2 regions of the Desulfonatronovibrio hydrogenovorans DSM 9292 genome follow, and region 1 is predicted to be linked to the other one. Evidence: predicted binding sites of a transcription regulator. Region 1 holds the regulator's gene; the other holds the start of a gene.

Region 1 (5,758 bases):
ATCAGTGGCCTTGCGGATGGCCTCTTCATCGTCTCCATCCATGACCTTTTTCAGGGCCTCAATCTTGGATTCTATGTCGGCCTTGAGTTCAGCATCAACGTTGTCGCCCAGGTCACGAAGGGATTTTTCAGTAGTGTAAATCAGGGTATCGGCATGGTTTCTGGCTTCAATTAATTTCTGCTTCTTTTTGTCTTCTTCAGCATGGGATTCAGCTTCCTTGACCAGCTTGTTGATTTCTTCCTCAGAAAGTCCGCTGGATGCAGTAATTCTGATGGACTGTTCTTTGCCGGTTCCGGTATCCTTGGCTGAAACATTGACCAGGCCATTGGCATCAATGTCAAAGGTGACCTCAATCTGGGGAACCCCCCTTGGAGCCGGAGGAATTCCGGCCAGTTCAAAGCGCCCCAGGGTCATATTGTCCCCGGCCATGGGTCTTTCGCCCTGCTGCACATGAATGGACACAGAAGGCTGATTATCAGCAGCAGTTGTGAATATCTGGCTTTTGCGGGTGGGTATGGTGGTGTTTCTGTCGATGAGCTTGGTAAATACACCACCCATGGTTTCAATGCCCAGTGACAGAGGCGTGACATCCAGCAAAAGAACATCTTTGACGTCTCCGGTGAAGATTCCGCCCTGAATTGCTGCTCCCATGGCCACGACTTCATCAGGGTTGACGCTTTTGTTAGGCTCCTTGCCAAAAAAGTCAGCCACTTTCTTTTGAACCAGGGGCATCCTGGTCATGCCGCCTACCAAAAGTACCTGGTCGACCTCGGAAGCCTTGAGTCCGGCATCGGAAAGGGCTTTTTTGCAGGGTTCGATAGTTCTTTCCACAAGGTCTTCCACCAGTTTTTCCAGCTTGCCTCTGGAAAGCTTGATGTTCATGTGCTTGGGACCATTCTGGTCAGCAGTGATGAAGGGCAGGTTGATGTCGGTTTCCATGGTGGTGGACAATTCTTTTTTAGCCTTTTCAGCTGCTTCCTTGAGGCGCTGCAGGGCCATCTTGTCCTGGGACAGATCTATTCCGTTTTCTTTTTTGAATTCGCTGACCAGGTAGTCGATCACCCGGTGATCAAAGTCTTCACCGCCAAGGAAGGTATCACCGTTGGTGGACCTGACTTCTACCAGGTTGTCGCCGACTTCCAGGATAGATATGTCAAAGGTTCCGCCGCCAAGATCAAAGACAGCTATTTTCTCGTTGGCCTTTTTGTCAGCTCCGTAAGCCAGGGAAGCGGCTGTGGGCTCGTTGATGATCCGTTTGACTTCAAGACCGGCAATCTTGCCTGCGTCTTTGGTGGCCTGACGCTGGCTGTCATTGAAATAGGCCGGAACAGTGATTACGGCTTCAGTGACTTTTTCACCCAGGTATGCTTCAGCGTCACTTTTCAGTTTCTGTAAAAGCATTGCTGATATTTCCGGAGGACTGTACTTTTTGTCTCCCACCTGGATATGTGCATCACCTGCGGTTCCTTCGACTATTTTGTACGGGCAGCTTTTAACCCAGTTTGACAGGACTGATTCATTGAATTTACGTCCCATGAGCCTTTTAAAGGCAAAAATGGTTTTTTCCGAGTTGGTCACAGCCTGCCTTTTGGCAATCTCGCCAACCAGGCGTTCCTTGTCGGTAAAAGCAACTATGGAAGGTGTGGTTCTTCCGCCTTCAGGGTTGGAAATGCACTTGGCTTCCTTGCCCTCCATTACATAGACACAGCTGTTAGTAGTTCCCAGGTCGATTCCGATTATTTTTCCCATATTTGAAAGCCTCCTTAGAATTTATCAAAGTAACTGATAGGTTTCATAATTATCAAAAAAAAGATGTAAAGACTGTAACGGCACTTTTATTGAGGACATTTTTTACTGACCATGACCTTGGCTGGTCTGATTAGGCGATCATTCAGGACGTACCCTTTCTGCATTACCTGGCAGATCAGGCCGTTTTCCATGTCGCTGCGTTCTTCCTGAGCCAGAGCTTCGTGCAGGCCGGGGTTGAATTCCTCACCGATTTGACCCACCTGGACCAGGTTGTTCTTTTCCAGGATCTGTCTGAACATGGACATGGTCATCTCAACGCCCTGAACCAGATCTTTACAGGCGGGGTTTTTCTGCCCGTGCTCAAGAGCCAGCTCCAGATTGTCCAGTACAGGAAGGATTTCCTCAACAAATGATGATACTGCAAACTTGCAGAACTCCTCTTTTTCTCTGGTCAGGCGCTTTTTATAATTTTCTGAATCAGCCAGAGCTCTGAGGGTTTTGTCTTTTTGTTCAGCCAGAAGTTCGCATTGAGGACAAATATGCTCTTCGCACAGGGTTTGGAGATCATCTAATGAAATTTCTGATTCAGTCTTTTCATCATCTGAGTCTCTGCCATTATCCTTACTTTCAAGTTCTTCCTTTTCCAGTTTGTCCCTATCCTGGGCCATGTATTTCAACCTCCCTGACACAATATTTTTTGAGCAAGCATTAGCCGGGCAGATTCTGTCCAGCTTTGTTTTCATATATTTCCCGGAGCAATTGACTAAGAATTTTGGCTGTCAAGTCAACTGCTGGAATTATTTTCGAGTAGTTCATCCTTGTTGGACCAATAATGCTGACTGCTCCAATATTGGACCCACCAAGGCTGTATGGTGAAGAAATTACGGTGAAATCACTCAGTTCGTCCCATTTTTCCTCCTGACCGAGGATTACGCTAATGTTTTTGCTTTCGATGGTCTTATCAAGTAGCTTAAGAAGCTTTGATTTTTCCTCCAGCATTCTGAAGAGTTCGCGCATTTTGTTTATGTCTGCAGAATCACTACCCTGAAACACGTAGTGGGTCCCTTCCATGTACACCTGTCTTCCTGAGTCATCAAAGGATTCATGAGCCAGCTTTAAGGCTTTCTCATAAAGTCCTTCGAACTGGATTCTGGCGTTTTTCATCTGGGCAAGCACACTTGAGCGTACATAGTGCAGGGTTTTGCCCTGGTAATGTTCATTAAGATAGTTGCCGAACTTAACAAGATCATCTGCAGATATTTCCTTGTCCACGCTGATGACCTTGTTCCGGATTAGTCCACCCTCCATGACCAGAATGGACATGATCAGTCCCGGTCTGAGCAGAACAAAGTCAATCCGCTGCCAGCGGATGGCCTGATGATCCGGAGTTATTACCAAGCTTATCTGGTTGGAAAGAGAAGACAGGATCTTACAGGTCTGGCTCAAGGTCTGGGACAAATCCGGTCCAACACTGGTCAGGCTGGACTTGATTTTTTCCCTGACCTCAGGAGAAACAGGCTCTACTTCCAGGTTGGAATCCAGGTAATATCTGAGTCCGTGTGCAGTGGGGATTCTTCCAGCAGAGGTGTGGGGCTGCTCGATATACCCGGCATCGGTCAAGTCAGCCATAATGTTTCTGATGGAAGCCGGACTCAGGCTTAAGCTGGAATCCTTGGCCACAGTTCTTGAGCCCACAGGCTGTCCAGTTAAAATATAGTTCTTGACGATGGTCAGGAGTATATCTGTTTGTCTTTGATCAAGGGCCATTTAATTACCTCGTTGGCACTCTGGTTGATAGAGTGCCAATCAGGTAACAACGGTTGCCTGCCATGTCAAGATAAGCCAAGGGATTAAAGGATGTTTTGGCCTGGTGAAACTGGAATTGTGGGACTACTGGTAGTGATAGATGTAGTCTCTCAGGGACTGAATCCAGGGTCTTGGAGATTTTCCTGTGACCATGTTGTACTTGGAACAGTCCAGGACAGAGTAGGGTGGCCGGTTGGCCTTTTGGGGATATTCGCTTGATTGAATGGGGTTGATCCGGCAATACAGCCCTGCACATTTTATGGCTTCGGATGCAAGCTCACACCATGAAGCACGGCCCTTGTTGGCCAGATGGTACAGCCCGCTGGTCTGTTTATTGACCAGATTCAAGGTGTACCGCGCCAGATCCAGGGTGTAGGTTGGTGAACCAACCTGGTCGTGGACAACATTCAGGGAGTCTTTTTTCCTGGCCAGGCTGATTATTTTGTCCACAAAATTGGTTTTGAACGGACCAAAAAGCCAGGCAGTTCTGATGACCAGTAGTTTGTCCCAGGGCTTGGACAGAAGAACTTTTTCTCCCTCGTATTTGGATTTTCCATAAACTGATTGTGGATTTGGAGAATCCTCGGTTGTGTAGGGAGTGTTCTTTTTCCCGTCAAAAACAAAGTCAGAGCTGAAATGAACCAGGCCGATGTTACTGCTTTTACATACTTTACCCAGGACTGCAGGCAGCTTCCTGTTAAGGTCGTAGGCAGATTCATCCTCTTCCTCTGCCTGATCCACCATAGTGTAGGCGATGGCATTGAATACGATCCGGACCCGATTTTTTTCTATATATTCAGTCAGGCTTGATGAGTTGAAGACATCCAGTTCATTGCGGTCCGGACACATGGTTTGCCACTCATGCTTCTGCAAAACCTGGTCAAGGGCCTGGCCCAACAGACCGGACTTACCTCCAAGGATCAAGGCTTTCATATCACTCATGAACGCTCCTTGTACCATTTTTCCATGAATTCAATATATTCTCCGGACTTTATTCCGTCCACCCATTCCTCATTTTTCAGATACCAGTTAATGGTCAGTTCAAGGCCTTCAGAGAACCGGACCTGAGGCTCAAAACCCAGTTCATCTTTAGCCAGGCTGTAATCCATGGCATATCTCTGGTCGTGGCCTGGCCGGTCTTTAACAAATTTAATGAGTTTATAGGACTTGCCCATGATATCCAGGATTTTTTTGATTACATCCAGGTTTTCATATTCAGCATCGCCTCCGAAATTATAGATGGCTCCAGGTCTGCCCTTGCGCAGACAAAGGTCTATGCCTCTGCAGTGGTCTGAGACATAGATCCAGTCCCTGACGTTGGATCCGGTTCCATAAACCGGGACAGGACGGTCTTCTTTGGCCCTTAGAAAAGAGAGGGGAACAAGTTTTTCCGGGAACTGGAAGGGACCGTAATTATTGGAGCATCTGGTAACAATAACCGGGAAGCCGTATGTCTTGAAGAATGACCGGCACAAAAGGTCGGCTGAAGCCTTGGAGGCTGCGTAGGGGCTGTTGGGAGCCAGAGGGGACTCTTCTGTGAAAAGGCCTTCTGGCCCAAGGCTACCGTAGACTTCATCAGTTGATACTTGGATGAACCTTTTGATTCCAGCCTTGGATGAAGCGGTCAAAAGGCTGTAGGTCCCCTGGATGTTGGACTCAATGAACTGGTCAGGCGCACTGATGGATCGGTCAACATGGGATTCAGCCGCAAAGTTTACAACAGCATCTATTTCATATTCCTTTAAAATGTTCATCACCTGAGGGGTGTCGCAGATATCGCCCTTTTCAAAAAAATAGCGTTGACCATTGTATCTTCCTTCAACCGAAATCAGATTCTTAAGATTTCCAGCATAGGTGAGCTTGTCCAGATTGATGATGGTATGGTCATGCTCATGGAGCATGTAGTAAATAAAGTTAGTACCGATGAATCCGCATCCACCTGTGACCAGGATGTTCATATGGATCTCCCGTTCTGAATACCCCGACTTTTAACCGGGATGGTTGACTGGCCATGCCAGATCAGCTGTTTTGGATACAGGCATTTCTTTTGACCGGCATTGAGAATAGTTCTGGTTTTGTAGTTGAAAAATCTTCAGGATTCAAGTTGTGGGTGCTGGAGGTAAAAAAAGAGTTGCCCTGGAAGCTGGATTGGGCTTAATATTTATTTGTGGGCGGTTAACTCAGCGGTTAGAGTGCCATCTTC
Region 2 (5,758 bases), on a different contig from region 1:
TGGGGAAAGAGGTCATTTTTCCGGGCAGAAGGAAAAACCTGTACTATCTCCAGGCTGTTTCGCCGGGCTGATTCTGCATAGCCGCTGTAAGCCGGAACAGGGATAACAACCCGGCCCGCCCCAAAGGCCCTGGGGGCGGCGTCGATGATTTCTGTGGCACCGTTTCCGGCCAGGATCATGTTTCTGGGGAGATTGAAGCGCCTGGAAGCTGCCCTGACAAGGCCGGGGCTGCCTGGGCCAGGATAATGGGAAATTTTCCAGAAGTTCTGGGCCAATACTTTGCCTGTTCCGGTCGGAGGCCCCAGGGGGTTGATGCTGGCTGAAAAGTCAATGATCCTGTCCGGACTGCATCCGGCAGCCCGGGCAGCAGCATAGATATTTCCGCCATGTGGATCCCTGAAAGGATGGTTGGTCTGCTCAGCCATAGGAGGAACTGGAATTACCTGGAAAATCCTTTAAACACAACCGGTAAAAACAGAAAGGCCGGGCAAGAGCCCGGCCTTTCTGACAGTATATGTAATAAACAGGCGAATTAATACATTCCGCCCATTCCACCCATTCCACCCATTCCGCCGGGCATGGCTGGGGCATCCTTTTTGTCGTCAGGCTTTTCAGCAATGGCTGCTTCAGTGGTCATAAGCAGAGAGGCCACAGAGGAAGCATTCTGCAGGGCAATGCGCGATACCTTCTTGGGATCGATGACCCCGGCCTTGATCAGGTCTTCGTACTCGCCTGTAGCAGCATTGAAGCCGTTGCCTTCTTTGGAGGACTTGACCTTTTCAATGATCAGGGCACCTTCAAAACCTGCGTTCATGCAGATCTGGCGCAGGGGAGAAACAATGGCATGCCGGATGATTTCGACTCCGGCCTTTTCATCGTCGTCAGCAGGCTTGACCTTGTCCAGGGCGGGCAGGGCACGGATGAAGGCCACGCCTCCTCCGGGTACAATCCCTTCCTCAACAGCAGCTCTGGTGGCGTTGAGGGCATCTTCAACCCTGGCCTTTTTCTCCTTCATTTCGGTCTCAGTGGCTGCGCCGACATTGATAACGGCCACGCCGCCCACGATCTTGGCCAGTCTTTCCTGGAGCTTTTCCCGGTCATAATCAGAAGAGGTCTCTTCGATTTCAGCCCGGATCTGCTTGACCCTGGCCTTGATGTCTTCACTTTTGCCGGCACCGTCAACAATGGTAGTGTTCTCTTTGTCAATGACTACCCGCTTGGCGCTTCCCAGGTCATTGGCAGTCACGTTCTCCAGCTTGATGCCCAGGTCTTCAGATACTACCTGACCGCCGGTCAGAATGGCGATATCCTGGAGCATAGCCTTGCGTCTTTCACCGAATCCAGGAGCCTTGACTGCAGTAACCTGCAGGGTGCCGCGCAGCTTGTTGACCACCAGGGTGGCCAGGGCTTCGCCTTCGATGTCCTCGGAGATGATGACCAGGGGCTTGCTCATTTTGGCAACCTGTTCCAGGACAGGCAGCAGGTCCTTCATGGCCGAGATCTTTTTTTCGCACAAAAGGATCAGGGGTTCGTCCATTTCGCAGACCATTTTTTCAGCATCTGTCACGAAATAGGGGGAGAGGTATCCGCGGTCAAACTGCATGCCTTCCACAACGTCCAGGGTAGTTTCCAGACCCTTGGCTTCTTCAACAGTAATGACCCCTTCCTTGCCCACCTTGTTCATGGCTTCAGCAATGATATTCCCGATGGTGGCGTCGTTGTTGGCGGAAATGGTTCCTACCTGGGCGATTTCCTTTTGATCTCTGGTGGGCTTGGCCACCTTGTCCAGCTCTGCCACAACCGCTTCAACAGCCTTTTCAACGCCCCGCTTGATGGCCATGGGGTTGCGTCCGGCAGCCACAAGCTTTACGCCTTCGTTGAAGATGGCCTGGGCCAGCACTGTGGCAGTAGTGGTTCCGTCACCGGCTACATCACTGGTCTTGGAAGCAACTTCCTTGACCATCTGAGCGCCCATGTTCTCAAATTTGTCTTCAAGTTCGATTTCCTTGGCAACGGTTACTCCGTCCTTGGTGATGGTGGGGGAGCCAAAGGATTTCTCGATTACAACATTTCTTCCCTTGGGTCCCAGGGTGACCTTGACAGCCTCGGCCAGTTTGTCCACGCCCTTCTGAAGCTTTTCGCGGGCTTTTACATCAAACAGTATCTGCTTAGCAGCCATATTATTTCCTCCTTAAATGAATAAAACCGGTTTGTTACTCGATGATGGCCAGGATGTCGTCTTCGCGCATGACCAGGTGTTCCACACCGTCGATCTTGACCTCAGTGCCAGCGTACTTGTTGAAGAGAACCTTGTCTCCGGCCTTGACGGACATGGCTACGCTCTTGCCTTCGTCAGTAGTTTTTCCAGGTCCGGCAGCCACTACTTCACCCTTGATGGGCTTTTCCTTGGCAGTGTCCGGGATAATGATCCCGCCTTTGGTCACTTCTTCTTCCTCAAGACGTTTGACCAGCACTCTGTCGTGCAACGGCTTCAAATTCATAACAATTACCTCCATAAAAATTTTTGATATTTTCTGGGTCAAACAAAACTTTGTGATGTATAAACACACTGCTAGCACTCGTCAAGGGTGAGTGCCAGGATTTTTTTAAAATTCTCAAGCCAAGGGTTTGTTTTGACAAAAGTCCTGTTTTTGGGCAGGCAAATATCCGGATCAATGAGTCATAATTTTTTTGCCGTTAACAGACAGTCCAGATCCGGTCCCCATAAAAAGTCATGGCAGGACCTGGTCAGGCTGATCACAACCTTGCGGAAGGCACGTCATGCTGGACATTAAATTTATTCGAAAAAATCCGGATCTTGTGGCCCGGAGTCTGGAAAAAAGAGGATCTGACCTGGAAATGGAGAACTTTCTCAGGCTTGATGAACAGCGCAGACAGATCATCCAGGAAACCGAGCAGCTGAAGATGGAGCGAAATCAGGCCTCAGCCAGGGTAGCCAGGGCCAAGCAGGAAGGACAGGACCCCGGCCGGCTGCTCCAGGGGCTTGGAGAGCTGTCTTCCAGGATCAAGGATCTTGATTCTGATCTGAAAAAGCTGGACGAACAGGTCCGGGACTGGCTTTTGTCCGTGCCGAATATTGTTCATCAGGACGTACCTGCAGGCAGGACAGAGGAAGATAATGAGGAGTTGAAAAAATGGGGCCAGCCGCCTGAATTCTCCTTTTCTCCCAGGGAGCACTGGGAAATAGGCACAGACCTCAAGGGGCTGGATTTTGAAAGAGCAGCCAGTGTGACCGGCTCCAGGTTCGTGTTTTATTTTGGCTGGGCCGCCCGCATGGAAAGGGCCCTTATCAACTTCATGCTGGATGTGCAGACTGGTGAGCATGGCTATATTGAAACCCTGCCGCCCATGATGGTTAACCGGACCAGCATGACCGCCACTGGACAGCTGCCCAAGTTTGAATCCGATCTGTTCAAGCTGGAGAACTGGGACTACTTTCTGATTCCAACGGCTGAGGTGCCCCTGACCAATATCCACCGGGGAGAGATCCTGTCCGAGGATGAGCTTCCCAAGGGGTTTGCCGCTGTTACAGGGTGCTTCCGTTCTGAAGCCGGGTCTCACGGCAAGGATACCAAGGGAATCATCAGACAGCATCAGTTCAACAAGGTGGAACTGGTCTGGCTGGCCCATCCGGAAAAATCCTATGACCAGCTGGAGATCCTCTTGTCCCATGCTGAAAGGATCCTTCAGCTCCTGGGACTGCATTACCGGGTAGTGACCCTTTGTACCGGGGATCTTGGGTTCGGATCGGCCAAGACCTATGACGTGGAGGTCTGGCTCCCTGGTCAGGGGAAATACCGGGAGATTTCATCCTGCTCCAATTTCGAGGATTTTCAGGCCAGACGGGCTGATATCAGATTCAGGCCGGAAAATGAGAAAAAAACCAGGTTTGTCCACACCCTTAACGGTTCAGGTCTGGCTGTGGGCAGAACCATGGTGGCTATCCTGGAAAATTATCAGCAGGAGGACGGCACAATACTGATCCCGGAAGTTTTAAGGCCCTACATGGGAGGGATCAGGTCCATAGGCGGATAAACAGTAACAGGGCTGCCAGGGCCGGGCTATTCTTCAAAGCTCCGGACAATGGCCTGTTCGCGCCGCAACGGACAGAATGAAGGGGTGAGCTTAGTCTCGGCCGGGATGGCCCTTTTGGGCGGGGTGGACACATTACACTGCATGTCCCTGTTTTCCAGGGTGTTGCAGAATGGACAGTCCAGACATTTTTTGACCACGAATATCATGTTGTTCTCCTGAATAGTTATTCCTGAATGACTTCAGCCCCTGAAGGAGGGACAAAGGTGAATAGGTCCGGCTCCAGTTCAGGGTCCAGATTTATGTTCTCCAGACGCAGCTCATTGCCGTTGCCGAAAAAGTCCACCAGAAGAATCCGGTGCATGAGCCCTTCCTGGTCAGCCCAGATATAAGCCAGGACCAGGCTGGGTTCGGGGTTTTTGGGGATCAGCTTGATCTTGGAAAATCCATCCTCCAGGCCCTGGTCTTCAATCCTGAAATCCTGCCTGAGTTCGGCCTGACCTGAAATAAACCTGAGCATGGTCCTGGAAGTGAGCACTTCATCCGCCTGGTATCTGTAGACGGTTTCTTCCTGGGGGAAATAATTCCACACTGTGTCCTGGTTGACAATAAGAAGTTCCTCCTCAGGGGTCCGGGATTCCCAGCGGACCATCAGGGGCTTTTGAAAAAAGATCTTTCCGGTCAATTCCTCCTGCTCCCGGGTGGCTGCATTGGTCAGGATCTGGACATAGTCGGCTTCAAAGGAATCAATGGCTTCATAGCGCTCCTGAACCAGGTCTGCGGTTTCAGAAAAAGCCCAGGTACTGGTCAGCCCCACAGTCATCAGGCAGAGAAAAAACAAAGTGCAGTATTTCATGGATACTCCTGGATAAAATCAATTTAGTCTTTTTTGATAAGTTTCAGAAGGGCAGCAGTCAACCGGATCACAGACCGGGCAGTCAGTACTGCCGGCTGAGCCCGACACTCTTCCCCAGGGAATAAACCTCACGGGCAGTCAGCCTCCTGCACTTTCCGGTTTTCAGCCCCTGAATACTCAAAGGCCCCTGCCTGATCCTGGTCAGGCTAAGGATGGTCAGGCCCAGATCTGAACACATCCGCCTGATCTGACGGTTTAGTCCCTGGATCAGGGTCATTTCCAGGATGGTGGATCCAGGTCTGGACGAAACAATATCAGCCTGGACCGGAGCCAGCTCCTGCCCGTCCCGGAGAATCATGCCCCTGGCCATGATCCTGAGCTGTTCCGGTGTAACATTTTCCCTGACCTGAACCCGGTAAACCTTGGGGTGTTTCCAGGACGGGTGGGTCAGGCGGTGAGTCAGTTCTCCGTCGTTGGTCAACAAGATAAGGCCCTGGGAAAAAAAGTCCAGCCTGCCCACAGGAAAGAGACGCCTGGAAGCAAGATTCGGCGGCAGCAGGTCCATGACAGTTGTGCGTCCCTGGGGATCAGAGACCGTGGTGACCACCTGGACCGGTTTGTTCATGATGATATAGGTGAAATCTTTTCTGGCTGGTGATTCTGGCTGAATGACCTTTCCCCGGACGGTTATCCGGTCCTTTTGCGGTTCGACCATCATCCCCAGTTCAGTCACGGTCTGGTTGTTGACTGCCACCAGCCCCTGGGAAATGAGCAGGTCTGCCTTGCGCCTGGAACAGATGCCTGCCCCGGCCAGAACTTTGTTCAGTCTGACCAGGGTGCTCATTTGGC

The links. The regulator HrcA, encoded in region 1, represses chaperone genes, less so after heat shock. The targets are predictions, from matches to a motif close to TGTTAGCACTCNNNNNNNNNGAGTGCTAACA.
Region 2: a site for HrcA is predicted at 2,571-2,601, ahead of groES (co-chaperone GroES). Genes of this name have one in related genera too.

What each region holds. Positions count from the first base shown of each region.
Region 1 covers NZ_JMKT01000015.1:192,764-198,521, forward strand. The annotation lists gene dnaK (molecular chaperone DnaK) at 1-1,749, opposite strand, end outside; gene grpE (nucleotide exchange factor GrpE) at 1,836-2,417, opposite strand; gene hrcA (heat-inducible transcriptional repressor HrcA) at 2,458-3,516, opposite strand; gene rfbD (dTDP-4-dehydrorhamnose reductase) at 3,640-4,497, opposite strand; gene rfbB (dTDP-glucose 4,6-dehydratase) at 4,494-5,513, opposite strand; tRNA gene P771_RS0112855 (tRNA-Val) at 5,725-5,758, shown strand, end outside.
Region 2 covers NZ_JMKT01000012.1:13,606-19,363, forward strand. The annotation lists gene P771_RS0110700 (cobyric acid synthase) at 1-425, opposite strand, end outside; gene groL (chaperonin GroEL) at 533-2,179, opposite strand; gene groES (co-chaperone GroES) at 2,214-2,501, opposite strand; gene serS (serine--tRNA ligase) at 2,782-4,056, shown strand; gene P771_RS0110725 (hypothetical protein) at 4,083-4,262, opposite strand; gene lolA (outer membrane lipoprotein periplasmic chaperone LolA) at 4,280-4,909, opposite strand; gene P771_RS0110735 (pseudouridine synthase) at 4,992-5,753, opposite strand; gene P771_RS0110740 (DnaJ domain-containing protein) at 5,750-5,758, opposite strand, start outside.